Regions from separate parts of the Ancylomarina subtilis genome, predicted to be linked through region 2. Evidence: riboswitches for the same ligand, from Rfam matches in the RefSeq annotation. Region 2 holds a riboswitch; each other region holds the start of a gene.

Region 1 (11,152 bases), 400 kb from region 2:
TAAAGGATCTACTACTTATAAAGGAAATTCTAACTTGAAAGCTGAACAAAGTAATACGTTTGATATTGGTTTTGAATACAATAAGTTTGCTAAAGGAATTAAGTTTGATTTCACTTATTTCACGACCCATCATAATAACAAAATTGTTGGTAAAACAATTGACCCTGACGGAACATCTGGTACAGGTGATGAATATGAGTCGTATATAAATGCTGACAGAGCAGATATGGATGGTATTGAGATTGAAGCATCATATGACTTTGGAGCATTAGCAGATTACAACTATTCTTTAAAAATGTATGTTAATTATACACATCTTATCGATGCTACAGTTACTCAACATGTTAAAAAAGAAGATAGTACCTTTGGGAATGAGGAGAGCCCAATGAGATATGTTCGCGATAATAATGCCAATTTTGGTATTGAATTCGATAATTTAAAAGGCTTTACGACTCAATTGAATGCGCGTTACATTGGACATCGTTATGAAGATAATTACATGTATGAAGCGGATTATTCCAATTGGCCATCAGTAAGCAAAATGCCAATTAATTTTAATGGAACAGCTGTACGATCGGGATTAGAAAATGAAGATGTTCTTCGTCATCCGGAATTTATGGTGTTCGACTACTCAGCGTCATATACTTTTAAAGAAAAATATACATTTGGTTTGACCATTTCAAACCTTCTGGATGAAAATTATACCGAGAAAGATGGTTACAATATGCCGGGAAGATCGATAATAGCTAAATTGGCTTATCGATTCTAGCAACTTGTTTATTCACTTAAAAAGGGATGTTCCAATAAAGGAATATCCCTTTTTTTTAAACAGTGTGTTTGTTTTAAGTTTATTATCAGTGAGTTTTGTGGTGGATTACAAATAAGAGATTAGACTCTCTGATTTTGTTTTTTTTTATACATTTGCAACGTAATTGGTTCTCGTGAATCTGATTTTTGTCAGATAGAGATGAAAAGGGAATCCGGTGTGAGTCCGGAGCTGTTCCCGTAGCTGTAAGCTCAGAAAAAAGCTTTTTCACCACAATGCCACTGTTCGCCCAGGCGAATGGGAAGGCCGGAAAAGTTGAGTAAGTCAGAAGACCTGCCAATGCAAACTTAATTTTCAAAACATTCGGAGAAGATGTTTGGAAGACGATCGAATTTTTTATTTCTATTGGTCTATCCTGGTGTTTTCTTCTTTATCAGATATAAGATGAAGTTGAAATTTTTATTTGTGCTGTTAGGAAGCTTTGTAAGCTTATGTGGCTGGAGCCAAACTGTTGGGATCGATACGATTCAAATAAAGACCGTTGATATTTTGGCGCCTAGACTTCAGCATTTGTCTACTACTGAAAAGAAAGTGCAAATTGATTCAATTCTCATTCAGAGATATGGAGGAAGTGATTTGTCTAGCCTGCTTCAGAAAACTTCATTGGTAAATATTTCTTCAAATGGTTCATTGGGAGCTCTTTCAACAGTGGGGATGAGAGGTGCATCTGCGACTCAAACTTCAGTTAATTGGAATGGTATTCCAGTTAATTCGTTGACTACTGGTTCTGCTGACCTATCATTAATAAATGCTGGTTCTTTTGATAATGTTCAGGTGGTGTATGGTGCTACAGCATCCTTATACGGATCTGGAACTCTAGGTGGAGCTATTGAACTTTCGAATACTCCGGATTGGAAGAATAAATCTTCTGTTGGATTAATGTCTGAAATTAGCAGTTTCTCAAATTACAAAACTAAGCTTCACGGGAAATACTCAAATAAATGGATTTCCTATTCAGGACAAGCCTTTTTTCAGTACGGAAAGAATGATTTTACTTATACGGACAAATATGATTTTGGCTCACCCACTGAACGATTAAACCATAACCAGAACAGAGCTTTTGGAACCATCCAAAACTTGCATCTAAATATTAATAAAAATTACGTCGATTTGGGTGTTTGGTATCAAGTTAAAGAAAAGAATATTGCAGGTTTGATGGGGATAGGGAAACCAGTTAGTTTTCAAAAACAACGCGATTCTTCTTTTAAGGCTTTTGTGGGGTGGAAGAAGCTAATGGGTAAATTTAGAGTGGAAGCTAAATCGGCATACTTAAGTGATTATTTAAAATACACAGATAGAGGAAGTGCAAACAATACAGGCTACAAAGTTTTTTCAGAAATAGAATCAAAGCGCTGGTTAAATGATATGAACCTTAGATGGTATTTATCCGATCAGTGGAGTGTTGATGTAAATGGTAAATATAATTGGTTGAAAGGAATTACAAACAATTATATAAAGGATATCACCGAGAATGAATCACGATTAATGATTGCTGCCAAGTATACTCCGCAAATAGGAACTTTTATTTTTACTTATGGTAAGGAATGGAACTCAGAGGTAAATCCTCCTGATATGTACTCTTTAAGTTACTTAGTTCATCTTGTATCCAATCTTATAGATGTTAGAGGGAAGGCTTCGACTCATTATAGAAGACCAACTTTTAATGAGCGTTATTGGATTAATGCTGGAAACCTCAAACTGAAATCTGAAGAGGGATGGAATTACGAATTAGGTTTGGTTATGCTTAGTCAAAACGTTTTGTATGGAAGTCTTACTGTAGACTTGAATTTGTATAGGGCTCAAAATGATAATTTAATTGTTTGGAAACCGGTACATGGAACAGTTTGGAGTCCTGTAAATATTGGAAAGTCTCTTATTCAGGGAGTAGATATTGAAGCTACACATTTATTGGATGATATGAATTATAGCATAAGAACGTCTTTAAAATACGCTTATAATGATGCTTATGACAATGATAAGGAAGGTGAAAAATATCAAGAAACTCTAGGATATCGACCACATCATCTAATTAAATTTTCTTCTGATTATTTTAGAGGGAATTGGAACCTTGGAATTCTATCTACATTTCGCTCTGAAACGAATACATGGGAAGGTGATAAGGTTGATGAAAATGTACTCGTAGATATGAGTGTTGGCTATCGCTTTAACACAAAATTTGCAAATGTTAGGCTAACAGGAAGAGTAGAAAACCTGTTGGATAAATCATATGAAATTGTTAGGTTTTACCCCATGCCTGGCAGAGCTTTTCATTTTGGGGTAAATATAATTTTTTAATTAATTAACTATGAAAAAGGTTTTAAGTCTTGCGTTGGGATTATTGATTGCAAGTTTCTCATTGGTATCATGTTCTGATGATGACAATAATGAGATTCCTAGATTAAAAGGGAATTTTGTGTTAAATGAAGGAAGTACTAATGGATCAATTAGTTTAATTGATACGGAAGATAAGGTAACTCTTAACTACTTTGAGGCCGTTAATGGTATCCCATTGGGAAAATTCCCACAGTCGATGGCAATGAATGATAAATATGTATTTATTGTCGTAACCACAGATTCAGGTGCAGGTTATGTGGAAGTTGTAACAGCATCAGATTTCAAGCATTATGCGACTATTGAAGGACTTTCTTATCCAAGAGAAATTGCTATTGATGGTAATAAAGCATATTTATCGAATGGAACAGGAGTTACAGGTACTTATCCAAATCAAGTAAAACAGAATAATGAGATTCATGTTATCGATTTAAATACAATGGCCATTACTTCTGAAATAGCTGTAGGAGCAGGTCCAGAAAAAATAATCATCTCAGGTGATGAATTATATGTTGCAAATAGTGGTGGATGGTCGAATGATGATAATACAGTTTCTGTGATTGATCTTGATACTGATAAAGTGATTAAAACCATTACTGTTAAATCTTGTCCAAAGGATATGGTTAAGGATGCTAATGGAGATATTTGGGTTTATTGTTCAGGTGTAGCGGATTATTCAAGCTGGCCAAATGTAGCTTATACTAACTCTGGTATTTCTAAAATTGATGCTAATACACATGAGGTAACATCATTTGCATTAACAAGTTTAAGTACAGCAGGAATCAAAAATATTGCGATCAGCAAAGATAAGAAGACTGTTTATTATATGTCAGATGCTGTTTATGCAATGAATATTAATGATACTGCTTTACCAACAACAAAATTTATCGATGCAACATTTTACGGAATGGATGTAAACCCTAAGAATGGTAATCTTTGGATGTGTGCAGCGGTTGATGCAACAACTTCAGGTAAAGTTATTGTTTATTCAAATAAGGCTGAAAAGTTGAAAGAATTTACAGTTGGAAGCATGCCTAACTCAACAACGTTTAGCAACTAGTACAATAAAACTCATTTCAATATATTAGGGAATTTCCACAGGGAGTTCCTTTTTTTATATCCTCTAAAGGCTCATCTCTCTATTCAATTTTAGAGTTGAATAGGAGTGGTGCATCTTTCTCAAGATTATAATGACTTTTGTTATGTGTTTATAGGCTCCCTTTTTATAAATTCGAACGGTCTGGATCACGACAACCAACCGATCTGGCAAACTTAAACTCAATCAAATACCTATGAACAAAACATTTTTATTTTTCTTAATTGTACTTTTTCAAGCGACTTCGATTACGAATGTTTTCGCCTGTACAAATTTTATAGTCACCAAGGGAGCATCTAAAGATGGCTCTGTGATGGTGGTTTATACCTGTGATGGGGAGTTTCATCCCCGCTTACGAGTTGTTCCGGCAGCCGATTACAAGCCCGGTGAAATGCTTCAAATTAAAGATTGGAGTGGCAATGTACTTGGAGAAATCAAACAAGCTTTGCATACTTATGCCATTGTTGGTCCGCATATGAATGAGCATCAGGTCTCTATAGGAGAAACAACATTTGGGGGAAGAGCTGAGTTGGTTAACCCTTCGAATCTACTGCATTACTGGACCTTGATGCAACTGACTCTTAAACGATCAAAAACGGCCTTAGAAGCTGTGAAAACCTTGACTGCATTGGCAGAGGAATATGGCTATAAGAGCGAAGGGGAGTCCTTCTCGATTGCTGATCCGAATGAGGCTTGGATTCTTGAGATGATTGGCACTGGTAAAAAAGGGAAAGGTGCCATATGGGTTGCCAGAAGAATCCCTGACGGCTATGTTTCAGCACATGCCAATAAATCAAGAATTGGAGAATTTCCATTAGATGATCCCGAAAATTGTCTTTATTCGAAGAATGTGATAGACTTTGCCATCAAAAAAGGCTATTACAATCCCGAATCCGGAGAGACATTTCGATTCAATGAGGCGTATGATCCTTCTAATCCCTCAAACTTGAGATATTGCGAATCACGAGTTTGGAGTTTGTTTAACAGATGCGCACCTTCCTTGAAATTATCAACGGATTATCATCGGGGTGTTGAAGGGGCCGATCGATATCCCTTGTGGATAAAACCGGATTCAAAGCTGGATGTTGATGCCGTTTCCTATCTGATCAGAGATCATTATGAAGGAACCGAATTTGATATGACAAAGGGCATTGAAGCAGGTCCATTTGGGAGTCCTAATCGTTGCCGACCACTCGTGCTGGATGTAGATGGAAAAACCGCTGTTTGGGAACGCCCCATCTCGACTCGTAATACAGCTTTTTCTTTTATTGCTCAGTCTCGATCGTGGCTGCCTAACGAAATTGGCGGCGTTCTTTGGTATGGTTATGATGATACCTATTACACCTGTTATACGCCTGTTTACTGTTGTACTAAGGAGATACCGGATGTTTGGAGTCAGGGAAGTCTTGATAAATTCTCGTGGGATTCTGCTTGGTGGATCTTCAATTTTGTCTCTAATTTCTCTGACTTGAGGTATTCTGATATGATTCAAGATATTCAAAAGCTACAAAGAGAACTGGAGCAGAAGTTCTTTGCATATATTCCTGCTATGGATAAGGCGGCAGGCGAGTTGTATAAAGTCGACCCGAAACTGGCTGCGAATTTTCTTTCCGATTTTTCCAATGATCAACTCGAGATGGTTGCTGAAAGGTGGAAGACATTAGCTGAACATTTAATCACCAAATACAATGATGGTTACATAAAAGATGAAAATGGGAATGCTCAAACTGTTGGTTACTCTGAGGAATGGCTTAAGAAAGTTATGAAGGATAAGGCAGGTCATTTTTTACCTGTTTGGGAGAAAGAAAAAGCGGTTGAACCCAGTAATTATTAATAGCAATTAGCTGACGCAATATATCTATCTTGAAGAAGGGACTTTCACTAGAAAGTCCCTTCTTTATTTGTTGAGTAATTTAAAAATACCAAAATGTAGGGATTTTTAATATTTTGATGATAATGGGCGAGTATTTATGCTTGTATTCTAATTTTTATATTTAGATTTAATCTAAATAAAGAATCGATTAAAGCTGTGCAATAAGGAGAGAGAAAGTTTCTTTTAGAAACTTGTTTTGTGAAAAGTTCATAAGAGTAATTTTAATTGTGGCTATTATGAACTATATTTATTGGACAATGCTTTATAAATGAAGCGATTCTACTGTGGAAATATCAATCGGAATTAACTATAAACAAAGCCTATGATTTTAGGATTATTGAAGGAGCAAGGCGCAGAACAACGCGTGGCTCTCTTACCGGAAATTGTCTCAAAGCTGGTTCAAGCAAAAGTGGAGGTTTATGTAGAGAAAGATGCGGGTGTATCTGCTTTTCAAACCAACGAAGCATATGAGAACGTTGGGGCAAGTATTTTAGATCGAACTGAACTTTTAAAAAAGGCCGAGGTTCTTGTTCAGATTGGCGAACCGGGCCTCGAACTCATCAAACAATTGAATGACAAACAGATTTGGATCAGTCAGTACAATCCCCTTTGGAATACCGATTTGGTAAAAGCATTCCTTGCGAGTGGCGTAACCAGCTTTAGTATGGATTCTATTCCCAGAACAACTCGGGCTCAGTCTATGGATGTACTCTCGTCAATGGCCACGGTTGCGGGGTATAAAGCGGTGCTACAGGCAGCCAATGAGCTACCTAATTTTTTCCCCATGTTTATGACAGCTGCTGGGACCATTCGTCCGGCTACGGTTTTGATTCTTGGAGCCGGAGTTGCTGGTTTGCAAGCCATCGCTATTGCGCGTAAGTTAGGCGCTCAGGTTGAAGCTTTTGATGTTCGGGCAGCTGTTAAAGAAGAGGTGAACAGTCTTGGAGCTAAATTCGTTGAGGTCGAAGGGGCAATTGACGATTCAGCAGCGGGAGGTTATGCTGTTGAACAAACGGATGAATTCAAAAAGAAACAGCAAGAAGCCATTAACGATCATGCAGCCAAAGCTGATGTGGTGATATGTACGGCTCAAATTCCCGGAAGAAAGGCGCCACTTTTAATTCCTACCGAAGCTGTTGAACGCATGCGCCCTGGTGCTGTGATTATCGATTTGGCAGCTTCGACAGGAGGAAACTGTGAGCTGACCCGAAATAATGAGACCCTGGTTCATAAGGAAATTAAGATTATCGGACAGTCAGATTACCCATCCTTAATGCCTATTGATGCCAGTAAGATGTTTGGAAAAAATGTGTTTAATTTCTTACAACTCTTAATAAACGAAGAGGGAGGCCTAAACCTGAATTTTGAGGATGATATCGTTAAAGGAACTTGCATTACGCATCAGTCCGAGATTTTAAACGAACGTGTCAAATCAGTTGTTGAATCATAAATCAGATTAAATGGAACAAATATTAGCATACTTTTTTACATATAAGGAGGCAATCTTTATCATTGCTCTATCCATTTTTGTGGGGATTGAAGTTATTTCCCACGTCCCATCAGTTCTTCACACACCTCTCATGTCGGGGGCCAATGCCATCAGTGGCGTCATTATTATTGGCGGTATTATTTTGGTTGGTCATGCTGATACATCGACTTTGTCGCTGGAACTCATACTCGGCTTTTTCGCTGTTATTTTCGCGACACTAAATGTTGTAGGAGGATTTGTTGTAACAGACCGCATGTTGGAAATGTTTAAAAAGAAGAAAAAATAGGACGATATGGAACAAGTTATTGGAAATTTAAACGGTATTGATTTTACCCTGGGCGAATCAATACTCGAACTGAGTTATTTAATTTCAGCTCTGCTTTTTGTTTTTGGATTGAAGCTTTTATCTCATCCTGAAACGGCCAGACGGGGAAATTTTTATGCGGGATCAGGTATGGTTTTGGCCATGTTTACCACTTTGCTTTTGCATAAGGATTCGGGAGGAAACGGCATTGCATTGACCAACGTTTGGATTATTTTATCGGCATTAACCATAGGCTCAGTTATTGGCTGGGTGGTTGCCCGACGGGTTAAAATGACAGCTATGCCGCAATTGGTGTCCTTTTTTAATGCTACGGGTGGTGCGGCTTCGGCTTTGGTCGCTTTGCTCGAATTCCCAAATGCGGACATGGGGAATTATGAATCTGTTTTAGTTACCATTCTGGGTTTAATTATTGGTAGTGTTGCTTTTAGTGGTTCTATGATTGCCTACGGCAAGCTTGATGGCAAGGTGAAGGATATCACTTCCGGAATGATGACTTATATCAACTTACTTCTGTTGGTGGCTGTTGTGGCTCTTTCAGCTTATATCATGATTTCAGGTCAAACACCCGAACAACTTAAGTGGGCCATCTATTTACTATTGGGTATTTCTTTATTCTATGGGGTCATGTTTGTGATGCCGATTGGAGGGGCTGATATGCCTGTGGTGATATCTTTATTGAATAGTTTTACGGGAATCGCAGCAGCTATGGCTGGTTTTATCTACAGCAATCAGGCGATGATTTTGGGTGGTATTCTTGTTGGTGCTGCGGGTACCATTCTGACTTTATTGATGTGCAAAGCCATGAACCGCTCCTTGATGAATGTTATTATTGGAGCTTTTGGAGCAAGTGGCGCTGCGGCTGCTGATAAAGAAGGTGGTGTGATGAAGGAAATCAGTTTGAGCGATGCGTCTATTTTACTTTCCTACTCAAAATCAGTTGTAATTGTTCCCGGTTATGGACTGGCTGTTGCACAGGCACAGCATGTTTGCCATGAGCTGGAAGAGCTTTTGAGTGGGAAAGGGGTTAATGTTCGTTTTGCCATTCATCCAGTTGCGGGGCGTATGCCGGGACATATGAATGTGCTTTTAGCCGAGGCCGACGTACCTTATAACCAGTTGGTAGAAATGGATAATATCAATCCAGACATGCCAAATACCGATGTGGTGATGGTTATTGGGGCTAATGATGTGGTTAATCCGGCTGCCATTAATGATCCCGGGAGCCCAATTGCGGGAATGCCTATTATTAACGCGTATCAGGCTAAAAATATCATCGTGATGAAAAGAGGTAGAGGTAAAGGTTATGCGGGTATCGAGAATGAATTGTTCTTTGGTGAAAAAACCCGTTTGCTTTTTGGTAATGCTAAAGACAGTCTACAGAATTTAGTGAATGAAATTAAGAGTTTGTAGTTTTAATTTTCAATTATATCATTAAAATAAACCGCGATGAAACAGAAGTTATTTGTGAGTATTTTACTGAGCTTGTTTTTGACCATGCCTATACTTAAGGCCTCTGAGCCAGAGACTGAAAGTGATTTTTTTAAAGATAAGACAGAGATGAAAGAAGCAGATAAGTTAGTTGTTGTTTGGACCAGTGGCGATAAGGATGTTGCCATGAAAATGGTGTTTATGTATACTTATAATGCTAAGAAACAAGGCTGGTGGGATGACGTCACTCTTCTGGTTTGGGGCCCCTCTTCAAAACTGCTTTCCGAGGATAAGGATTTACAAGATTATGTGAATAAAATGCTTGATGCTGGTATTCATGTGATGGCTTGTAAAGCTTGTGCCGACCTGTATGGCGTTGCCGATAAGTTGCAAGCCTTAGGTGTAACAGTGAAGTATGCCGGTCAGGATCTGACGAAGTTTATTAAAGAACGGAAAGTTGTGACTTTTTAAAAAATAATTCAACTCCCGGGGCTAACGATTCCGGGAGTTTCTTTGTTTATATAATTGGATTAGATGTTCTGTATTAGGCTTTTATTGATTAATAAATATTATTGTTGTAAATTAAGGCTTCAATAATTTATTAATCACTAATAGAGTCATTATGAAAATTAACATCACACATTTGTGTATTCCCGTGTTAGCTATATTCATTTTTGCCTGCACACCCAAAGAAAAAAAAGTAGAGCGCCCTCCTAAAATTGCTCTGGAAGACTTTTTTAAGAACCCACCCAAAACCTCTTATCGAATTTCTCCGGAAGGAACAAAGTTTTCGTATCGTGGTCCATACAAGGATCGTATGAATATTTTTATTCAAGAAATTGGCAGTGAGGAAGCTGTGCAAATTACTTTTGAAACGGATCGTGATATTGCAGGTTATTTCTGGGCTAACGATAATCGTATTCTGTATCTAAAAGATAATGGAGGCGATGAGAATTTCAAATTGTATGGGGTTGATATCGACGGAAAGAACCCGGTTTGTTTTACCGATTTTGAAAATGTTCGTGTTGGCATAATCGATCGTTTGGACGATATTCCTGATGAGATTATCATTTCCATGAATAAGAGAAACCCACAAGCTTTTGATCCTTATCGTTTAAACATTGTGACGGGTGAATTGACCATGCTCTATGAAAATCCAGGGAATATTACCAGTTGGATGACTGATCATGAAGGCAAATTACGTGTTGCAACGGCTGTAACAGATATGGTGAATACCACTGTTCTTTATCGTGATACTGAAAAAGATAAGTTTAAGCCAGTGATTACGACCAGTTTTAAAGAGAGCATGTCGCCTCAGTTTTTCACCTTTGATAATAAAAAACTGTATGCCAGTTCTAATATTGGACGCGATAAGGCCGAAATTGTCATTTTTGATCCTCTTACTGGTAAGGAGACTGAAAGTTTATTTGCCAACGATATGGTGGATGTAGAAGGTTTGGCGTATTCGAAGAAACGTAAAGTGCTTACCAAGGCGATTTATACAACCGATATGGTTAAGTTTAAGTTTTTTGATAAGGAAAGCGAAGACATGTATAATCGTGTGAAGAAAGAGTTACCTGATTATGACTGTTATTTTACAAGTAGTAATACCAATGAAGATAAGTTTTTGGTTCGTACTTATAGTGACAGATCTTTGGGGGCTTATTATATCTACGATAAAAATACCGATGAATTAAAATTGATTTCAGAAGTGAGTCCATGGATGAATGAATCTCAAATGGCTCCTATGAAACCGATACAATACACCAGTCGGGATGGGAAAA
Region 2 (11,152 bases):
AAAGAAGAAGAAAAGGATAAAAGAAAAGAGGCTTATGTCACCTTCTCTTCTGATTCAAAGAAATTTGCTCTTACGCGTGAAGATGAGCGTGAAGTGAAAGATCTTTGGGTTATCAATTCAGTAGCTAAAGGTCGTCCGACTTTGGAAAGCTATAAATACCACATGGCTGGCGAGAAAGAAGCTCCTCAGTACGAGCTTCAAATTTTCGACTGGGAAAGCAAAAAAGCGGTCAAAGTTAAAGCAAATGCGTTCAAGGATCAGACCCTTTCAATTTTGACCGCTCCAAGAAAGAAGCGTAACGAGGCTGATGATGTCAAATTCTCGAAATGGATGAATAAGGGAAGTGATTTGCTTTATTTCAAACGCACTAGCCGTGATATGAAACGTGTGGATATCTGTACGGCTAACACCACAACCGGTGAAGTTAATATCCTTATAGAAGAACGCTTAAACACTTATATCGAAGGCAGAAGTCCTTTCGCATTGGTAAATAACGGAAAAGAAATGATCCATTGGTCAGAACGCGATGGCTGGGCTCATTTTTACCTTTACGATGGTCAAGGAAAACTAAAGAACCAAATTACTTCAGGTCCATGGCACTGTGACGGAATTCAGGGCATCGATGAGCAAAACCGTGTCCTTTATTTTACAGCGAATGCTCGCGAAAAAGGTGAAGACCCTTATTACTCGCATCTTTACCGTGTGAATTTTGACGGTACAGGTTTAAAACTTCTTAATAAGGGTGATTTCGATCACAAAGTAAATTTGAATGATCAAACTCACTACTTTGTAAATAACTCTTCAAGAGTTGACTCTGCTCCTGTTTCTGCACTTTACAATTCAAGAGGAACGAAATTGATGGATCTTGAAGAAACTGATTTAACTCGCTTATTTGAGACAGGTTATAAATTCCCTGAGACTTTTAAAGTAAAAGCAGGCGATGGCGTAACTGATATTTACGGCGTAATGTACAAGCCATTCGATTTCGATCCTAATAAAAAGTACCCAATCCTAACTTACGTTTATCCAGGACCTCAAACTGAAGCGGTTTACAAAAGTTTCTCAGTGCGTATGGATAGAGCTGACCGTATGGCTCAATTAGGCTTTATTGTAGTGACAATGGGTAACCGTGGCGGTCATCCTGCCCGATCTAAGTGGTATCACAACTACGGTTATGGCAACCTAAGAGATTATGGTTTGGAGGACAAAAAAGTGGGTATCGAACAATTGGCTGACAGATACAGTTTTATTGATATCAATAAAGTCGGAATTTACGGTCACTCAGGGGGTGGATTCATGTCAACGGCGGCTATGTTGGTTTATCCTGATTTCTTTAAAGTAGCGGTATCTGCCGCGGGGAACCACGATAACAATATTTACAACCGCTGGTGGAGTGAAACACATCATGGTGTGAAAGAAGTTGTGAGCGAAAAAGGTGATACCACTTTCCAATACAAGATTGACACCAACCCTAGCCTGGCTAAGAACCTGAAAGGGAAATTGATGATTGTTACCGGTGATATCGATAACAATGTTCATCCTGCCAACAGCATCAGAATGGCCAATGCCCTAATTAAGGCAAACAAACGATTCGATTTCTTCTTATACCCTGGCCAACGTCATGGTTTTGGTAATATGAGCGAATACTCGTTCTGGCTGCGTGGTGAATATTTCTGTAAATATCTGATCGGTGATTTCAGATCGTCTGCTGATTATGTCGAAATGCAAAAAGATCAGCCCAGCAACAAATAGCTTTAATAACTGATAAGACAATGATATCCCGACTTACTTTGGCAAGTCGGGATTTTTTTTTTACACTGCTCCCGATCTTGCCCTATCCAAAAAAAGGATTGAATTTAAATAATACATTTAAACAAATCCAAAACCTTAAGATCACCAAACAAAATGACCATTGTTCATTACTTCTTAATAACTATAATGATTTTTTCATTTAGAATATCAATTTTCATTCTACTTTTATAAAGCAAAATTGATCAAGGGAATACTGTTAAAATCAGTAGCTGTCCCCGCAGCCGTAAATTGCAATTAGGTTTTACTTATTAAAAAGCCACTGTCTGCCTCAAGCGTATGGGAAGGCCAAGTAAAATGCAATAAGCCGGAAGACCTGTCATTTTTGATCGTAATTCGTAGCTTTCGGGAGAAAAAGCTTAGGAAGACTTTACTGCTTTCTTGTATTCTACCCCCAGCTACCATTAATTCTTTAATTTAAAATTTAAGACATGATGAAAATTAATGGTGCTATTAAAACAGTACAAAAACGCGACGGTCGAATCGTCGCCTTCGAATCGGAAAAAATTGCCTTTGCCGTATTCAAAGCCTTACGTGCCGTTGGTTCGCCCAACCGAGCCCTTGCCGATCAAATCACGAAAAGTGTTATTGCAAAACTTAAAACGGATGCCCCCAGTGTCGAAGACATTCAGGATGCTGTCGAGTTTGAACTCTTCGAGCAGAAACACTATCAGGCTGCCAAGGCTTATATTATTTATCGAAAACAACACGAGGGCATCAGGGATGTAAAAGAGCTCTTTTCGAATATCGATATCATCGATGATTACCTAAACAATAACGACTGGCGAATTAAAGAGAGTGCCAATTCATCCTACTCATTGCAGGGGATGAATCAACACATTTCCACAATCATCAGCTCGCAATACTGGCTAAATAAAATTTATCCAACCGAAATTGGTCAGGCGCACAAGCAAGGCAAACTCCACATTCACGACCTGGGCTTTGTAAGTGTCTATTGTGTGGGATGGGATTTGCAGGAAATTATTCGAATTGGATTTAAAGGCGTACCGGGCAAGGTTGAAAGCAAACCTGCCAAACACCTGAGAACCCTACTGGGACAGATCGTCAATTTCTTTTATACCATGCAGGGCGAAGCTGCCGGAGCCCAAGCCTTCTCTAATTTTGACACCTATCTGTCACCCTTCATTCGTCACGACAATTTGTCGTACAAGGAAGTCAAACAGGCACTTCAGGAGTTTGTCTTTAATATGAACGTGCCCACCCGTGTCGGGTTTCAAACCCCCTTTACCAATATCACCCTCGATTTGGAGATTCCCAACAACATGAAGGACACAGCTGTGATTATTGGCGGTGAATTGCAGGAAACGACTTATGGCGACTACCAGCACGAAATGGATATCTTCAATAAAGCCTTTGCTGAAGTGATGACTGAGGGCGATGCCTGCGGTCGTATATTCTCATTCCCTATACCGACCTATAACATCACCAAAGATTTCGACTGGAATAACGAATACCGTCAGCCCATTTGGGAGATGACAGCCAAGTATGGCATTCCCTATTTCTCAAATTTTGTGAATTCCGATATGTCACCCGACGATGTACGTTCGATGTGTTGCCGTTTGCGTCTGGATACCACCGAATTGAAATCACGTGGTGGCGGTTTATTTGGTGCCAATCCTCTAACGGGTTCTGTGGGTGTGGTGACACTAAACCTGCCACGCCTGGCTTACGAATCGAAAAACGAAGACGAACTTCTGCAAAGAGTTGACAAATTGATGGGTCTGGCTAAGGACAGTCTGGAGATTAAACGTAAAGTGATCGAACAACTCACCGAAAATGGTTTATATCCCTATTCCAAGTTCTATCTGCGAAACATCCGCAAGAAGAATGGCGCCTACTGGGACAATCATTTCTCGACCATAGGTCTGGTGGGCATGAATGAATTGCTGCTGAATTTCCTTGGAACAGATATCACAACCAAGGAAGGACATGCTTTTGCAGTAAAAATCATGGACTTTATGCGTGATAAATTGCAAGAGTTCCAGGAAGAAACAGGACACATCTACAATTTGGAAGCCACACCTGCTGAGGGAACAACCTACCGATTGGCTAAACTCGACAAGAAGGAATTCCCGGATATTATTGTGGCCAACGAAAACCAGGTGAAAGAACAAGACGCGGCGCCTTATTATACCAACTCCACCCAATTGCCCGTGGGCTATACCGACGACATTTTTGAAGCTCTGGAACTGCAAGACAGTTTGCAAACCAAATACACAGGTGGAACCGTATTCCATACCTTTGTGGGCGAAAGCCAATTGCCTCCCGAATCCGTAAAAAAATTAGCCAAAACCATTTGTGAAAACTTCAAACTGCCCTACTTTACCCTGTCTCCCACATTCAGTATCTGTCCCGAGCATGGCTACATCTACGGTGAGCACAAAACTTGCCCCAAATGTGAGGACGTAGGGAAGCATAATATCTGTGAAGTCTATTCCCGCATTGTGGGCTATTTGCGTCCCGTTGATCAATGGAACAATGGCAAGCGAGCTGAATACCATGACAGAAAACTCTTTGATAAGATGATTGAAGTAGAAGAAATTGAACTTATTTAAACTCTTATCTCAATGAAAATAGCAGGATTCAAAAAACAAAGTCTTATCGACTATCCTGGAAATATCAGCTCTGTGGTTTTTACACAGGGCTGTAATTTTCGCTGTGCGTACTGTCATAATCCCGATCTGGTCTTACCCGAAAAATTTAGCTCATGTTATGAGGAAAATGAACTATTTGCTTATTGGCAAAAGTACCAACACTTATTAAATGCCGTTTGCATCACAGGTGGTGAACCCTGTATACACAACGATTTGCCTGACTTCATTCGTAAAATTAAAAATCTGGGACTGAAGGTCAAGTTAGATAGTAATGGAACCTATCCCAATCAGATTAAGTATCTTATAAAAAACAAACTGATTGATTCTATTGCTATGGATATTAAACATGTTTTGGAATTCCAGAACTATAAACATGGGGTTGGCCACGCCTTAAACGAAGAGACCTACAAGAACGTTTTGGAATCCATAAGTCTTATCGAGAAATCGCATATTGAATACGAATTCAGAACAACCATCGTAAAGGGACTTCACAGTATAGACCAAATTAAAAGCTTAAAGAAACGTTTTAATCAGCATTATAAGGTTCAAAACTACAATCCAGTCATCACTCTTAATGATAATCCGGAATTTGAGCCTTTTTCAGAAACTGAGCTCGAAGCAATCGAACTTTAGTCTCTAAAAAATAGAATCCAAGATGATTCGTCTCAGAAATAATAGTTAGTCCACAATATTTCCGCCGTCAAATAGTTTATGCATAAAGATTCAAAATTGTTTACTTTTACATTTAGACAAAAAAAAACATTTAACTGAAAATTATGAAAAAACTGTTATTAATTGTTTGCCTGTTTTGTATCGGCACATTAGCTCAGGCACAAGATTATGGTACGGGAATCGGTATTAGAGGGGGTTCAGCAAATGGATTAACGATCAAACATTTCATCAGGAATGATGTTGCCCTTGAGGGGATTATTTCATCGAGATGGCAAGGCCTGAACTTAACTGGTTTGTATGAAATTCACGCCCGAGCCTTTAACGAACCTGGTTTTAACTGGTATTACGGCTTTGGTGGTCATATCGGCTTTTGGGATGGTGATCATGCACATTGGGGTGACGATGGCAAGAACTACACTGTGCTTGGATTAGACGGAATCTTAGGTTTGGAATATAATATTCGTGAAATTCCGATTAATTTAAGTGTGGACTGGAAACCAGCCTTAAACCTAATTGGTTATTCAGGACTATGGGGGGATGGTTTTGCCCTATCAGTCCGATATATATTCTAATCAAAATTAAAATAAACTAAGAATCCCAACCTGCTGAATTGCAGGTTGGGATTCTTTATTTACTGATAATCACTACTTTTTCATTAACTTTAATTCATTCCTAAAATCATTTAAATCCTGAGTTATGAAAAAAACCTTTTTTATTATGGCTATTTCGTCCCTGTTCTTATTCGCCTGTGCTGAGAAAAAAACGAAAACTGAAAAAAATACGACAGCTGCTCCCAAAGTAGAGAATTCAACAAACGAAATCAATCAAATCGACTCTATCACCCATCAATTAGAAAAAGCTAAGGATGATATCGATAAAGCGCCAAAGAAGTTGATGAATTATTAGACGAATTATAATCTAAATCCAAACGACTATGAAAAAGTGTATGATAATCCTGTTATCTTTTTTTCTAATGGTTTGCACAAGCCAACTAACACTTGCTCAAAAGGGAAAAGACAAAAAGGTAAAAGCAAAAACTGAAAAAGCAGTGAAGATGAAAAAAGACTCTTTACAGAAAATGAGTAAAGAGAAAAAAGAACATCTGGAAAAAAAAGGACAAGTCGAAAAAGACAAAATGAAAGCTAATAAAAAAGAGCTTAAATCCGAAATGGATAAAGAAGGACATGCTTACGGTAAAAATAAAACCTTAAAAGGGAAAGAATTTGGACAGGAAAGAGCTCGTCAGGCTAAGCTGCTAAAGGAACAAAAAACTGAAGAGCTTAATAAAACGATTAAAGAAAAAAACGATAAAATAAAGACAGCAAAGGAAAAAATTAAAAAGTCGAAGGAACAACTCGAAAAAAACAAAAAGGAAAAAAAGATTTCTGAAAAACAATACAAGGAAAGAAAGGACAAGATTGATCAGGCTGAAAAAAGTGTTAAAGATCTGGAAGACAAAATCAAAAAGGCTAAAGAATTGAAAAAGGATTAAGTTTTTGACACAAAAAAATCCATAAAAGATTATTAAACAGAATCCCAAGCAGAACAATAACTGCTTGGGATTTTGTTTTTGTACAGATTATAAACTTGGCAATATGACCAATTACATATTCCTACGGTACTTACCACCCACTTCGAAGAGCGCATGAGTAATTTGACCAATGGAGCAATACTTAGCCGCATCCATAAGGGTTTCAAAAATATTCTGATTGCCTGTAGCTTTCGCCTTTAGTTCCAATAAACTCCTGGCTGCTTCTTTCTTATAGGTTTCATGCAAGCCTTCTATCGATGCAATCTGGTATTCTTTCTCTTCCTTAATTGCTCGAATCACCTCTTCGGGAATAACGGTTGGTGATCCCGTACTTGAAAGGAAAGTATTCACGCCAATAATAGGCAAATCACCTGAATTTTTAAGTCGTTCGTAATAAAGCGACTCTTCCTGAATCTTATTTCGCTGATACATGGTCTCCATCGCACCCAATACACCGCCACGTTCTGAAATTCGATCAAATTCAAGCAATACAGCTTCTTCAACCAAATCGGTCAGTTCCTCGATGATAAAGGAGCCCTGCATAGGATTCTGATTGATAGCCAGGCCTAATTCATGATTGATAATCAACTGAATAGCCATAGCGCGCCGAACCGACTCCTCAGTTGGTGTCGTTAAGGCCTCATCGTAAGCATTGGTGTGCAGAGAATTGCAATTGTCGTAAATAGCATAAAGTGCCTGCAAAGTGGTTCGAATATCATTAAAATCCATTTCCTGAGCATGCAGGGATCTTCCTGAAGTCTGAATATGGTATTTCAGCTTCTGAGAGCGTTCGTCAGCTCCGTATTTAAACTTCATGGCCTTTGCCCAGATCAAACGAGCAACGCGTCCTAAAACGGCGTATTCGGCATCGATACCATTTGAGAAGAAAAAAGAAAGGTTGGGTGCAAAAGCATTCACATCCATTCCCCGTGAAAGGTAATACTCCACATAGGTAAAACCGTTGGCTAATGTAAAAGCCAACTGACTGATAGGATTAGCACCCGCTTCAGCAATGTGATAGCCCGAAATAGAAACCGAATAGAAATTTCGAACTTCATGATCAATAAAATAAGCCTGAATATCTCCCATCAACTTTAATGAAAAATCCGTTGAAAAAATACAGGTATTCTGTGCCTGGTCTTCCTTCAGAATATCGGCCTGTACGGTACCACGCACTCGGCTCATGGTTTCTACCTTTATCTTTTGATAAACCTCATCAGGTAAAACCATATCCCCGGTCACCCCCAACAGCATTAGGCCAAGTCCGTTATTTCCCTCAGGAAGCTGTCCTTGATAGCTTGGTCGTTTGGCTTTTCGTGCCTTAAATATCTCTTCAAGTTTTTCTTCAACTGACTTCTCTAATCCCCTCTCTTTGATGTATAATTCACATTGCTGATCAATAGCTGCATTCATAAAATAGGCAACCATTGCTGCCGAAGGACCATTAATGGTCATCGATACAGAAGTGATGGGTGACATCAAATCAAAACCGGAATACAATTTTTTCGCATCATCCAGACAAGCTATAGAAACGCCAGCATTCCCAATCTTCCCATAAATATCAGGACGTGCGTGTGGATCTTCTCCATAAAGGGTCACCGAATCAAAGGCAGTTGACAAACGAATGGCCGGCATCCCTTTTGAAAGATAATGAAATCGCTTATTGGTTCTTTCGGGACCACCTTCACCAGCAAACATCCTCGTCGGATCTTCTCCCTCACGCTTAAACGGGAAAACACCTGCAGCATACGGAAATTCACCGGGCACATTTTCTCTTAAATTCCATTTCAGAATATCCCCCCACGAACGGTATTTGGGTAAAGTAATTTTAGGTATTTTATTATGAGATAAGGTTTCCCCTTTTGTTTCAATCTTAAAATCTTTTCCTCTCACCTGGTAGGTATAATAATCATTCGAAAACCGTTTCACCTTCTCTGGCCAATTGTTTAATATCTTCAGGTTTTCTCTGTCCAGTTTCTCTTCATATTCTCCAATTAAATGATCTAATTTTCCGAACAAATGCTTCTCTTCTTTACCTCTCGAATGAATGGTTTCTCTTGATTTTTGTAGCGAATACAATTTATCAGCTATTTTTGATTGCTCTTCGCTGCGTTTATTATACAATCGAACCGTTTCTGAGATCTCTGAAAGATAACGCACACGCGATGGAGGAATCACTTGAATCTTTTCACTAACGCCCAATTTATTTGCTCCACTCAGATCAAATTTACCCGAGCTAATCGCATTCAATTTCTCACAAATGGATATGAAAAGTTCATTTACACCAGGGTCGTTAAATTGGGAAGCGACCGTTCCATAAACAGGCATACTCTCAAGCTCAGATTCCCATAATAAATGATTCCGTTGATACTGCTTTCTCACATCGCGTAAAGCATCCAAAGCCCCCCGCTTATCCGATTTATTAATGGCTATTAAATCGGCATAGTCCAGCATATCAATTTTCTCAAGCTGGGTGGCCGCACCAAACTCAGGCGTCATCACATAAAGTGAACAATCCGAATGATCGATAATCTCTGTATCAGACTGACCAATACCCGAAGTTTCCAGAATAATCAGATCGAAACCGGCATGCTTCGTGATACAAAGCACATCCTTAATGTGTTTGGATAAGGCAAGATTGGATTGACGCGTACTTAGAGAACGCATGTAAACCCGATGGGAATGCACCGAATTCATCCGAATACGATCTCCCAGAAGTGCCCCACCTGTACGACGACGCGAAGGATCCACCGATATAATAGCCAGTTCCTTATCGGGATAAACCTCCAAAAAACGACGAATGATCTCATCTATCAATGAAGACTTCCCTGCGCCTCCTGTGCCTGTAATACCAAGAATTACAGAATTGGATTTCTTTTCTTCGACTCTCAGCTTCTCCATTAAATCAAAAACCATTTCCGGATAATTCTCTACAGCAGAGATCATCTTGGCCAAAGAAGAATGATTGGTTTTATTTAACTCATCAAGAGAAAAACCGACCTCTTTACCCGTAGGATAATCACAGTTCTCAAGCAAATGATCGATCATCCCCTGTAAACCTAATACACGCCCATCATCAGGTGAATAAATCTTAGAAATACCATAAGCTTCCAGTTCTTCAATTTCAGAAGGGAGAATCACACCACCGCCGCCGCCAAAGATTCGAATATGTCCGGAATCTCGCTCAAGCAATAAATCTCTCATGTATTTAAAAAACTCATTATGCCCTCCCTGATAAGATGTTACAGCGATTGACTGAACATCTTCTTGAATAGCACAATCGACTATCTCCTGAACCGAACGATTGTGTCCAAGATGAATCACTTCCGCTCCTGAAGCCTGGAGAATACGCCGCATGATATTAATGGAAGCATCATGACCATCGAATAAGGAGGCTGTGGTCACAATTCGAATTTTATTTTGGGGTGTATACATAGATATTTGCTTTGGTTAATAGCATATTTCGATTCTTAATATACAATAAAAATATGAATCCAGCCAGATGTAAAAATGGAATATAATCCTAAATAACAAGCTAATAGAATCAAAATGAAAAATAAAAGAGTTTTTGGTATTTTATTCTTATCTTAGAGTACACCTACACACACTAAAAACTGCTACTCTCATTTTTTAATGACTAAAGTTTATCTAGCCGATACTCATGGACAAAGCGTTTTTAGAAACACTGGTTTATCTTCATACTAAGGACCTCTACTCTTGGGCCTTTTATAATACGCTGCGAACTGATATTGCAGAAGATCTGGTGCAAGAAACCTTTCTGACCGCTTTAGAAAAAATTGACCAGCTTAAAGAGGATAGTTCGTCCAAAACCTGGTTATTCTCAATACTAGACCTTAAAATCATCGATTTTTATCGCACGAAACTCAACTCAAACGGTTTACCCCAAACCAACGAACTACCCATTTTCTTTAATCAACAGAAGACCTGGTATTCTCACAAGAAACCACAATTTTGGCATCAAAATGAAAAGGACGTTCTTAAGGATGAAGAATTCCAATTTATTCTTACAAGATGCCTTGAGACTTTACCCGAAAATTGGCAAACCTGTGTAAAACTTAAATATCTATCAGAAAAAAAAGGTGAGAATATTTGGCAGGAAATGGGAATAAACACGACTCATTTTTGGCAAATCGTTCATCGAGCCAAACTAAAACTGAGAAATTGTATTGAAACCCACTGGCTAAAAAAATAAAGAATGATAACAAAAATAAAACACCTGTTTTTCCTGTCTTGTCTTAAGGCAAGCGAACTTATTGAAAGAGATATACATTTAAAATTAAACCTTAAAGAAAAACTTCAACTAAAAACACACAAACTAGTGTGTAATAAATGTAAACAATACCACAAACAAAGTTTATTAATAGAACAATGCATTCGTGATTTAAAGAGCAAAAAAGCCCTCTCTCTTGATTTTAAGAAACTGGAAGAGCGGATTATTATCAAAATGAGAAATGTATAAATTTCCTATACAGCTCGCTCAATAAATTGCTTCCATTCCATCATA
Region 3 (11,152 bases), 410 kb from region 2:
ACGAGCACCCATTGCCAAATTTAATTTGCCATCTATTGCTTTGGTATTAATCTGTCCAAACAATCCTGTTGTTTGAGTCAAATAATTAGGACGATATGGTGCCGCTTCATCGCCAGCTAAACTCCACTTATTGGTTTCGTATAAATCATTTTTATTATCAACACCGAAAGCAAGAGAATGATCTCCCAATTTAAATGCATCCTGAAGAATAAAACCATAATTCTTATGAGTACTTTCAGTGTTTCCATATTTTGAATTGAAGGTTGTAGATTCTTCTTTGGAGTGAAAAGGAGAAAAACTCAAATTATGAATCCCCATCGTTCCCAACACATCTGCACTGGTTCTGTATTGGTTGATATCTTTTGAGTTCATACCATAAATGTGCCAAAATGAACCTGGCGTTTCAATGCCGTTGGCAATAAACACCGACTGATTCATATTGATTTTCCAATTTTCATTCAAAATGAAACCTAAACGAGCATTGGCATTGTGCCTTTCAAACTGAGAATGTTCCATTCTTTCACCATAGGTCGACTGATCGAGAATACTTTCAGCATCGCTTTTACCCCAAAAGTTCTTTTTACCAACTTTGTAGTCGTCTCCTTGCTTTTGATAATTGTAACTCACATCAAAATCCATCGATTCAGACAAAGAACCACCTACACTAAGATTACCTTTAAACGTTTTAAAACTTCCATAAGCAACACCTACCGAACCACTCATATCTTTATGGCTCTCTTTGGTTACAATATTTATAACTCCTGCCATTGCAGATGAACCATATTGTGCAGAAAATGGCCCCTTTAAAATTTCAACACGTTCAACATTCGACATATCAATTGTAGCGATATTTGTCGTTCCTGCTGGTCTGCCATCTATTAAAATGACATTGTACTTATTCGAAGTTGATGGTGCAAAACCTCGCATACTAATCGCTGATGACACGCCAGGATATTGGATAATATCAACACCAGCTGTCTTCTTAAGCAATTCCCCCATATCCAGCGCAGAAGTTGATTCAATTACCCTTCTGGTAATCACATCCACTTTTTGAGGCAAATCCTTTAATTTTGCGTTTACACGTGAAGCATTAATCTGTACTTCGTTTAGATTCAAATGACGAACTGCTGTTGTATCTACAACAGGTTCATCCTTAGCTTGAGATGCAAAATTCATAAATGAAAGCAATGCAAAAGCCGTTAAAAATGTTCTTTTCATGTTTGAGTTTAATAAAATGAAAAATGTTTTAACTAATGCAATGCAAACAGGGAGCTAAAAGAAAATTTGACAACATGACACAAAGGATCCCTTATGGAAAAACAATCCTGAATATCTGTATTGAGTCTATTTTCGTTCACTTGCTCTTTTTCCCGAAAGCAATGACTTGTATTAATTGCAAAGGCAGGTCTTCTGACTTATTCTACTTTTTGAGGCCTTCCCATCCGCTTAAAGCGAACAGTGGCATAGGTCGTTCAAAAAGCTTTTTTTAGAACTTACAGCTACGGGTATAGTTCCAGATTCTAACTGGATTCCCTTTTCATTTCAATCCTGAATAATGAGGAGTGAAATACCAAATGCGGTGCAAATATAGATAAATTTTAAACTTTATAAAGTAAAATAGGCCTTTAATATGACACCTTTCAGACGGTGTGACCAAACACTACAGACTCTCTAATTATCAGCGCTTAATAAACCTCAAGCCATTAATAATCTGTTCTAAAAGATACAGACAACCACTCACCCCTGTTAAGGCTCGCGGAATAACATGAGTGTAACCAAAACCAGGCAAACTGATCTCTATTCCAAACAAATTATCATTCTGTAATTGAGTCTGAGCGATGCTGTTAGCATCTGCTAAAAGTAAAGAGGAAAGCTCCAATTTCCCAACACTTCCCAGTCGGTCACCCAGATCTTTCTCCTCCAAAAACTGAAGTAGCTTCTTCTGATAGGGATCATTAGGAATCACATCAATTAAGTCGATACACTCGGGCAACATGCCCAAATAGGAATACAAAAAATGAGTCATTGAATAAGCGAATGAGGCTTCGGCCTTAATAGAAAAATAGGCTCCCTTAGGCAATCCTGTTAAAGAGTTAAAGCTGTAGATATTTGCAAAAGCGCGGGCTCTGGCTCTTTTAATATCTTCCAAAGCAGCATGAAAATCTACCCCCAATTGTTTACAAACCGAAAGTACCAAACTTTCAGTGGCATCAAAACCTATACACATACCTGTTTCCTGTTCCAGGTAAGGAATACCGTATTCTTTTTCCATCCACATAGCGGCTGGTTTGCCAAATTCAGGCTGTAAGATAATATTCAGCTCCGCTTCGGCAAAACGACTCAATTGGGCTGTAGAATCACCCGCTAACATCGTTGTTTTCACTGAAATGCCACACAAGGACAGCAAGCGTTTCATCTCTTGAACCTCTCCTTCGAAATACTTGTGGTAAATGGAAATTCCCACCAAATTTACACTTCGTGGATCTGTTTTGGACTTTTGTTGAGGAGCCAAACTTTGTAATACTTGCAATAGCGTATCGCTAAAGCCCTGATGAAAGGGAGCTGAAAACCCTGTATTTTCAATGCAAACACCCGCAAGATCAGGATAGGCATTCCTGAAATAGGCCTCCAAATCATCGCCAATTAAGGCCGCTCCCGGCGAATTCACCAGAGCCAGATAATTAAACTGGTCCTCCTTTATAAAATTAAGGACGCCTTCCAGTTTTTCCTTCGCGCCATACACAAAGTCATGATCGTCGAGAAATGTACAGGGGATTCGGTTCTGTCGAAAATAGTAGCGTTCGGGATTTGAAACCGGATCGTAGGAAAAACCCCGACACAATTGATCGCCTGAAACGGCGGCATGATAAAACTTGCATCCCGTTGGTCCATTCAATACAACAATACTATCTTTTATACCTTCAAGAGCAAACAAAGCTCCCGAAAAGGCATCAGGCAAAATACTTGGTAAAAAGGTCTCCATCGTTCTTCCAACTTTCCTTTATATGATTACTAAAAATTTCTTTCCATCTACTGGCTAATTCGATACCACTAAAAAAGCCACAACTTGGACTGTAGGGAATCGTGTCACATAGGAAATCCCCTTTAATTGTTGAAGTATTGTAATTGGTTAGCAGTATATCAGGCTTTAATTCTAATAAATCTTCACCCTGATTTACAAACTCGTAATTTTCAACCACCTTTATATCTTCAGCATATCGGGACGTAAATCGATCATCCATACAGGAATTTAATAAATTGATTTGCAAGACTTCCATCTCCAAAGCAAAGGCTGTTTCCAACAACCAATCGATATTTCGCATGTACATCACTACAACAAGTCGCTTGCCTTTCAGATAAGGTTTTAACACATCAACACGTTGCTGAAATTCTTCTCTTTTCTGATCAATTAAAGCAACAAATTGATTCTGCTTATTATATATTTCAGACAATCCTTCTAACCACTGTTGTGTTTCAAAGAATCCTACAGGCAAACGGTGTGGAAAAAATTTGGCACCAAACTCTTTCTCCAAAAAATCTTTCATCATGCGCCCCATATAATCATCCTTTGAAAGGATGTTATACTCAGCCATCATAAAATTACGAATCTCATCAACCGTTGTATTCTTAACAAATCGGCAATTAACTTCAAGTCCCAATGAAGCAATCAATTCTTCCACAATACGATGATTCTCTTCAGCATTTCGGCCAACCGATCGCTCTCCTATGATGTTCACCTTATTCCCCTTAGGTTCCACCCTTTTGTCTATCAGATGTCGGGCAATTTCGATATGTGCCATAATAACGCCTTGCATGTAATCCCCAGCCATATCGCCATCAGCTTTTATGGGAACAACAGGACAAGCGTCGGTTCCCATTTGGATGATATGATCCAGATCATCACCTATAATTCCTGGCGTACAAGATGTCGTAACAAATATTGCAGAGGGCTTTTGTTGCAAACAGTTCTCTACTTTTTTACGTAACAAATCCATACCACCAAAAACCATCACACTCTCATCCATATCCGTGCTTTGCAGGGGAGGAATAATATTGGCTGCCAATACCGATCCACGCTCAAAAAGAGCTCTCCGTCCAATGCTGGTTATGGCATTATTCGCCATGTGGACACAACTGGCAGGTCCGTGCGATAAACTGATGGCATCCTTTATTTGAATGGTGACACCAATACTTCCGTTATAAGCGCAGCCATGCAGGGGTTCTCTATATAACAAACCTTTTGAAATAAAGCTTTTAGGGTCTTTTTTCTCTACAACTTTACTTTCAGTCACTTTCTTCGCAGACTTATAATTGCAAGTATCCTCTTTGGCAAGCAGTAAATCAGATGCTACAGTTTGGTAGGTTCCATTTTTTTGCGCCAGAGTCTTTTCCTCATTAACATGATTAGAAACTTCAACCTTAAAGCCCAAAACGGTTTCCTCCAATTCCATATCGCTTAATGGATTGGCCTCGAACAATTCACTATTCCGGATCATTTCATTAGCCAGGTTTTCAAATTTCCCTCTGATAGGTGAGTTGGGGAAGCGTTGTGTTAAGGTCATTCCTTCCTGTTCGGCAATCGCAAACTCATCACTCCGAGGAATATGAACACAAACAGGTAAGTTCACCGCTTTAGCAAATCTTTGCACGCGTCCTTCCTCATCAGCAATTCCTCTTTGGTTGAAGATAATTCCCCCAACCCGCTTCATACCATGGTCATAATTCTTGATACCTTTCAGGATGTTGTTGGCAGCATAAATCGACATGTATTCTCCCGATGTAACCACATAAATTCTATCGGCATATTCACGGCGTATGGGTACGGCAAAACCACCACACACCACATCACCCAACACATCGTAGATGGTATAGTCGAAATGCATTTCTCTTACGCCCAAATCCTCAATCAATTTAAAAGTGCTTAAGATTCCCCTTCCGGCACAACCTACTCCAGGCTCTGGCCCTCCTGCTTCCACGCAAGCCACATCCCGATAGCCTTTAAACAAGATATCGTCTAAATTGTAATCGTTGGGTTCGGTATCCCTCAGGTAATCTAAAACGGTTGTAATCTCTCGCCCATTCATCAACAAACGGGTGGAATCATGCTTGGGATCGCATCCCACCTGCAATATCTTCTTATCACAAGATGCTAATGCCGCGGAAACATTGGCCGAAATGGTTGATTTCCCAATTCCACCTTTCCCGTATATAGCTATCTGTGACGCTTTTTTCTCTTGATCAAACATCCCTTGATTCATATTAGTTTTGTGCTTTTAAGATATTCACCATCAAATCAGTCAAATAATCAACCAAGCCCTGAACCACTTCTCCATTAGTTACTCCAACACTTAACTTTTTCTCATCTATTCCAAAATGATTTGCCAATGGGGATAATATCATATTCGCCGCAAAGATCGTTTCTTCGGCCTTTAATAAATTCCATCTGTATTGATCGATCAAATGAATAATTGCCGACACAGGCGCCAACAATTCTGCAGATTTGGCTAAAGATTCAAGCTCATGTACGAAATTCGGTTTTAAAAGCGTTCCATTCTCCTCTTTTGTAAATCGTTCCCATAAGGTATCGATACTCACGCCATATCGTTTCAAGCGAGCCAAAACACAGTGCTGACTTTCAGACGACAAACCCGTTTGCTTATAAAGCGCTTCTTTTACTGCTGCTTTTACAGCCAAACCGATGATTTCGCCAAGCTTTGAATGCTTCCCTGCATTGGTCAAGGTCATTGGCGAATCCAGATTTCCAACGATGATACTGCCATCGGTACCCGAACCAGTTGCCAGGTCGTTGGAATAATTGCTACCTCCCATCAGTTCCTGAATGGCAGCTGTTTTTGCCTCTGTACAAGTCACCAAAGCTCTTGTTAGCGTACCTGCAGGAAGATTCGCATCAATAAAAAGGATGATATTAATGGTGCCATGACTTACTTTTTTGTGCCGATTTGCCCACTCATCCCAAGAGGCCGGATCACCTACTCGTCCTCCATTGGTCTCGATCCCTGCAGTTGCAATTGCTGTCACCGACAAGTCGCCATGATGCTCAGTTTTAATAGAAACATTCTCCATGGAAGCTGCTGTTCCCATACCCGAACACTTATCAGGCTTCAAACCCAATTCTTCGGCCAAAACCATCAAATGTTCCTCATAGGTGTCTGCTTTCATTTTACAGCCCATGCCTGCACCTAACTTACAATCGTTGTTGTATATGTAGCTTAGGTTCTCATGATAGCCGCCATTTAAAGGCGATGTGCTTATGGTATTTCGCTTTCCTCCAAAATTGAGTATCAGTGATTTTTTATAAAAATGAAGTTGATCTCCACGTTTAGTCTCAAATATCATCATGGCAAATTGTTGTATTCTTTAATTTAAAATATCTTTCACTTTCTGAGCTAATTCTCCTGCCTTCAATTGATCCAGACGAATGTATTCCGCCTCCATCTTTTCGGCCAGTTTATTTCCCAAACCAAGCTTCAAAAATCCTGTTTCAGTATCCACTAAAACGATTTTAGCAGATTCATTAGCCAGATTTTCTGCATTTTTGTATGCTGCCTGCAGAGGATTTGTCTTTCCTTCCACCCAGTTGGCCTTCCCATCGGTAAGCAATACAATTACGGGTAACAACTCTTTGTCTTTCGAACTCAAAGCTTTCAAACTGGTATTCATTTGCTCCAGAGCATGAGCCAAAGGGGTTCTTCCTCCCGTTTTTATATCTTGTAGCATTCTGTATGCCAAATCAATACTTCGTGTTGGGGGTAAAATCATTTCTGCTTCTTCCCCACGGAAGCTCATTAAAGCTACCCGATCTCTTTTTTTATATGCATCTTGCAACAAGGAGAAAACGGCTGTTTTAGCTTCCACCATTCTTTTCTGCACGCCCATGGATCCACTGGCATCTACCAAAAACAAAATGGTATTCCCAATTCGTTTTTCCCTGACCTTCTCCCGAAAATCAGATTGTTGAATATTGACTTTCAGTCCATTCTTTTTTCTGATAGCTTGAAAAGGAGCTGCCGCACGCAAAGTGGCATCAAAAGCCAAATCTTCAATTTTTCCTTTCGGGTATTTTACCTTTATATACCTTCCCGATTTGCTATTGGTCTTGGTCTTACTACGCTTCCCATTCCCTTTCGACCGTTGTATTTTATCTTTATCTATTTCCAGAATATTCCCAACCTGATAAGCCTCAGCCATATCAAATAACTCCTCTTTCTGGTTTTCTTCCTCCTTAGCTGGATTTTCAAAATCAAAAGGTGGGATTTCCATTTCCAGATCTTGATCTAAGGGAAAATCATTTTCGGGATTCTTATCTTGATTCTCATTTTGAGCTGAATCATGGTTTTCGTCTTGCTCATCTTGCTGATTTTCATCCTGCTGTTCCTGTTTTTCATCTTGTGCACTTCGTAAGCGATGTATTAAAGCCAGATCACGCACATCCATCACCTCCTTTAAATCTACCTTCGATTTATTTCTGAAGGCTGCCAAAGCTTTTGCGCCCAAAGCCAAAGCCAAATCGCCTCTATGGCCAGCACAAGACGCTTTCATGCAAACATCAGCAATCAAGTGCAAAATATTATCATTAAGCTCTATACTTTCGAATTGGCTTTGTGCCTGAAGAATCTGGCTTAATAATTCCTGTTCTTTATCAGCATATTTTCGACAAAAGGATTCAGAATCGGCTTCATAAGCCAAACGCTTGGTCATAATTTCAATTCTTTCACGAACATTGATACTTGCATTTACATCTACAAAAAAACCAAAACGATCCAACAGCTGAGGTTTCAATCCGCCCTCTTCGGGATTCATAGTACCCACCAAAATAAAACGACACGGATGCTCATAGGAAATCCCCTCTCGTTCTACTCTATTCACCCCTGAAGCTGCCACATCCAATATGGTATTCACCAAAGATTCTGACAAAAGGTTCACTTCGTCGATGTAGAGAATATGGTTATGTGCTTTGGCCAAAATTCCCGCTTCGAAATGTTGCTCTCCATATTTTAAAGCCTTTTCCAAATCGATACTTCCCAATATCCGATCTTCGGTAGCATTCAAGGATAGAGTCACCACTTCCTTGTCAGGTAACAAAGCCGCCAGAGCACGAACAATGGTCGATTTTGCCGTTCCCTTCTGTCCTGATAACAGCACACCTCCAATTTGTGGGCAAATCAGATTCAAAAACAAAGCCCTCTTTACCTCCTCCTGTCCAACTATGGCGGTAAAGGGATACAAGTTCTGCATACCTGTATTTTCCATACTCATCTGATCGATTAGCATACTTTCTCTTCCAACCATTTGTCCAATGCACTTGCGCTTAAACAACCATCATCAAATGGCAATCGTCGCATTCTATGTGGCAATACCAATTCTGCCGCTTCCAAAATATGTTCACGTTGCACCTCATCAACATTTTCATATGCTGCAATTGTACTAGCCACTTTAATCATCGTAATATCAGCTCTATGTCCATCAACGCCCAAATCCAGCGTAATCTCCGCAGTCAGTTCCAGCATTTTATCTGAAATCTTCACTTTGGGTAACAATTTCTGCGCTTCTTTGATTTGTAAAACAATCTGCTTGTGCTCTTCTTTAAATTGTTGTATAAACGTTTCCGGATTTGCTTCGAAGGCCAATCTTCTTTTAATCACTTCGACCCTTTTCTCAACGCTATTTTCTCCTTTCACATCAATGGTCATTCCAAATCTGTCGAGCAACTGAGGTCTTAAATCTCCTTCTTCAGGATTCATGGTACCCACCAAAATAAATTTAGAAGGATGAGAGTAGGAAACGCCTTCCCGCTCTACAACATTTACCCCCATAGCGGCAACATCCAGCAGGATATCCACAATATGATCATCCAAAAGGTTTACCTCATCTACATAAAGGAGATTGTTATGGGCTTTCGCCAATATGCCTGGTTCAAACTTTTTCTCTCCATTCTTTAAAGCATGCTCTATATCAAGGGTTCCAACAACACGATCTTCAGTTGCTCCAACCGGAAGATCAACCACCCTATTGTCGGGTAACAGATCGATTAAGGCTCTTACGCCCGTACTTTTTGCTGTTCCTTTCTCTCCCCGAATTAATACGCCTCCAATTTTAGGATTAATCACATTCAGTATTAAAGCTTTTTTCATTTGTTCCTGCCCAACAATTCCGGCAAATGGATATCGTGTATGCATTGTATTTTATTATTTAAAGTCCACTTTCAATTTCTCCTTCAGTTTGCAAATAAATCTGTACCAATTGCTCCCGATACGCTTCACTTGCATTCCACATTCCGCGCTGAATGGCCTCCAACAGCCTCTCAGACATTTTGTTGGCGGCCCATTTATTTACCTCTTCCATCCACTTTCTGTTTTCTTCATTCAACAGATAGTGATCGGTAATTTTATTGTACATCCAGTCTTCCACAACATCGGCAGTTGCATCCCAACCAAATACATTTTCCATCATGTAAGCAACATCCTGCGCGCCTTTATAGCCATGCTGTTTTAATCCATCAATCCATTTCGGGTTCAAAATACGCGCACGCATAACTCTTGCTGTTTCCGATTCTACCGATGCAATTTCAGTTCGGGAAGGATCAGCCGAATTTCCATAATAGGATCGCGGTGTTTTACCAGAAAATTTCTTGGTTGCAGCAATCAGACCGCCATGATAAATAAATTCATCATCGATATCGTAAATGTCAGATTCCTTCGACACTTCATTTTTAACTGTTACATCAGTTTTCGACAAGCGCGTTCCATACAAATCGGGGCGGCTATCACCATGCACCTTACGTCCGTAAGCATGACAACTCCACGTAGTAGATATTGTGGCTAAATCTTCATTGTTTTCCCACTTTCCGGAACTGGTTAAAATATCAACACCCCCTCCATAGGTTCCCGGAGGACAACCAAATACTCTCAATCGGGCTTCTTGTTCTGCAATTTCAGGGTCGATCCCCTTTTGCTTCATTTCCTCCACCTCGGACAATACATGTTTGCGGATGTAGTTCATTTCGATATCTTCATCCTGAGCAGCAACCAAATTAACAGCATCATCGAGCATTTCAATCAGATTAGGGAATGTATCTCTGAATAGACCTGAAATTCGACAGGTCACATCAACTCTAGGACGATTAAGCTCTTCCAAAGGAATCAATTCCAAACCACTTACCTGAGCTGTATTGCCCAACCAAAGGGGTTTCACCCCCATCAAATAAAGAATCTCAGCAATATCATCGCCATAGGTTTTCATGATATCTCCTGCATACATCACGATAGCAATACTCTCAGGCACTTTTCCTTCATCTTTATTATATTGCTCCAAAAGATCCATTGCCATCTTTTGTCCCACCTTCCAGGATGCTCGTGTAGGCACAGCCGTAGGATTGATGGAATAAAAGTTTCGCCCCGTAGGTAAAATCAAAGCATTTCCTCTGGATGGACAGCCTCCTGGTCCGGGATCTACCATTTTTCCATCAACACCATTCACTAAGTGTTTTAACTCATCGGTCGTTTGCAGTAATCTTGGAACAATTTCTTCACAGATAAACGCCAAGACCTGCTCTAATTTTTTTAAATCAGATTTATTGAAACCAATTTTCTGTATCACAGAGGAAATTCCAATTGCCTGATAATTCTCTTCACCCAAGGCTTCAATCAAACCAACAGCTTTTTCGGTAATCTCTTCCAGAATATATAAACTGGTTTTACCATTCTCCCACAATTTTGCCGACTCATCCAATAACAATTGATAGTCGTAATTAAGAGCTTCGGCAATACCTTCATTGAGAGCAGGCACTTCTCCATTTCCAATTCTGGTCAACAAGCGAATCATATTACGGAATCGATCCTTTTCTTCAGGCTGACCATAAATATGTAAGCCGTCTTTGATGATAGAAGATTTAATTTTCTCCATCCAAATATGAAGTTCTTCTAAAAATTGCTCAAAATCAGCAAAAGCTTTCTCTTCAGTTATTTTTAAATCCTGATCCAAATCCAAAGCCTTTACCATCTGCCAGATCTCCTGAGAGGCCGGTTCTACTTTCTTCTCATTATTCGCTTTGGCATGATAATAATCCTTCAGCAATTCATCAAGCTGAGAAAGTTCATCGTAAGTTCCACTTTCCACCATCGATGGAATCATG

The links. A riboswitch is a leader RNA that binds a small molecule or an ion and turns the genes downstream of it on or off. The one in region 2 is predicted to bind cobalamin.
Region 1: another riboswitch for cobalamin. It lies ahead of EV201_RS00130 (TonB-dependent receptor plug domain-containing protein); the one in region 2 lies ahead of EV201_RS01845 (ribonucleoside triphosphate reductase).
Region 3: another riboswitch for cobalamin. It lies ahead of EV201_RS00125 (TonB-dependent receptor plug domain-containing protein); the one in region 2 lies ahead of EV201_RS01845 (ribonucleoside triphosphate reductase).

What each region holds. Positions count from the first base shown of each region.
Region 1 covers NZ_SHKN01000001.1:31,645-42,796, forward strand. The annotation lists gene EV201_RS00125 (TonB-dependent receptor plug domain-containing protein) at 1-769, shown strand, start outside; cobalamin riboswitch at 917-1,121, shown strand; gene EV201_RS00130 (TonB-dependent receptor plug domain-containing protein) at 1,139-3,121, shown strand; gene EV201_RS00135 (YncE family protein) at 3,132-4,217, shown strand; gene EV201_RS00140 (dipeptidase) at 4,450-6,087, shown strand; gene EV201_RS00145 (Re/Si-specific NAD(P)(+) transhydrogenase subunit alpha) at 6,449-7,576, shown strand; gene EV201_RS00150 (NAD(P) transhydrogenase subunit alpha part 2) at 7,587-7,901, shown strand; gene EV201_RS00155 (NAD(P)(+) transhydrogenase (Re/Si-specific) subunit beta) at 7,908-9,350, shown strand; gene EV201_RS00160 (DsrE family protein) at 9,387-9,839, shown strand; gene EV201_RS00165 (S9 family peptidase) at 9,991-11,152, shown strand, end outside.
Region 2 covers NZ_SHKN01000001.1:432,877-444,028, reverse strand. The annotation lists gene EV201_RS01850 (S9 family peptidase) at 1-1,752, shown strand, start outside; cobalamin riboswitch at 1,975-2,147, shown strand; gene EV201_RS01845 (ribonucleoside triphosphate reductase) at 2,241-4,385, shown strand; gene EV201_RS01840 (anaerobic ribonucleoside-triphosphate reductase activating protein) at 4,398-5,057, shown strand; gene EV201_RS01835 (hypothetical protein) at 5,201-5,668, shown strand; gene EV201_RS01830 (hypothetical protein) at 5,793-6,002, shown strand; gene EV201_RS01825 (hypothetical protein) at 6,031-6,588, shown strand; gene EV201_RS01820 (methylmalonyl-CoA mutase family protein) at 6,700-10,062, opposite strand; gene EV201_RS01815 (sigma-70 family RNA polymerase sigma factor) at 10,289-10,840, shown strand; gene EV201_RS01810 (hypothetical protein) at 10,844-11,107, shown strand.
Region 3 covers NZ_SHKN01000001.1:20,305-31,456, reverse strand. The annotation lists gene EV201_RS00125 (TonB-dependent receptor plug domain-containing protein) at 1-1,218, opposite strand, end outside; cobalamin riboswitch at 1,384-1,591, opposite strand; gene EV201_RS00120 (nitrogenase component 1) at 1,679-2,983, opposite strand; gene EV201_RS00115 (nitrogenase component 1) at 2,952-5,258, opposite strand; gene EV201_RS00110 (adenosylcobinamide amidohydrolase) at 5,260-6,360, opposite strand; gene EV201_RS00105 (VWA domain-containing protein) at 6,379-8,310, opposite strand; gene EV201_RS00100 (magnesium chelatase ATPase subunit I) at 8,286-9,197, opposite strand; gene cobN (cobaltochelatase subunit CobN) at 9,211-11,152, opposite strand, start outside.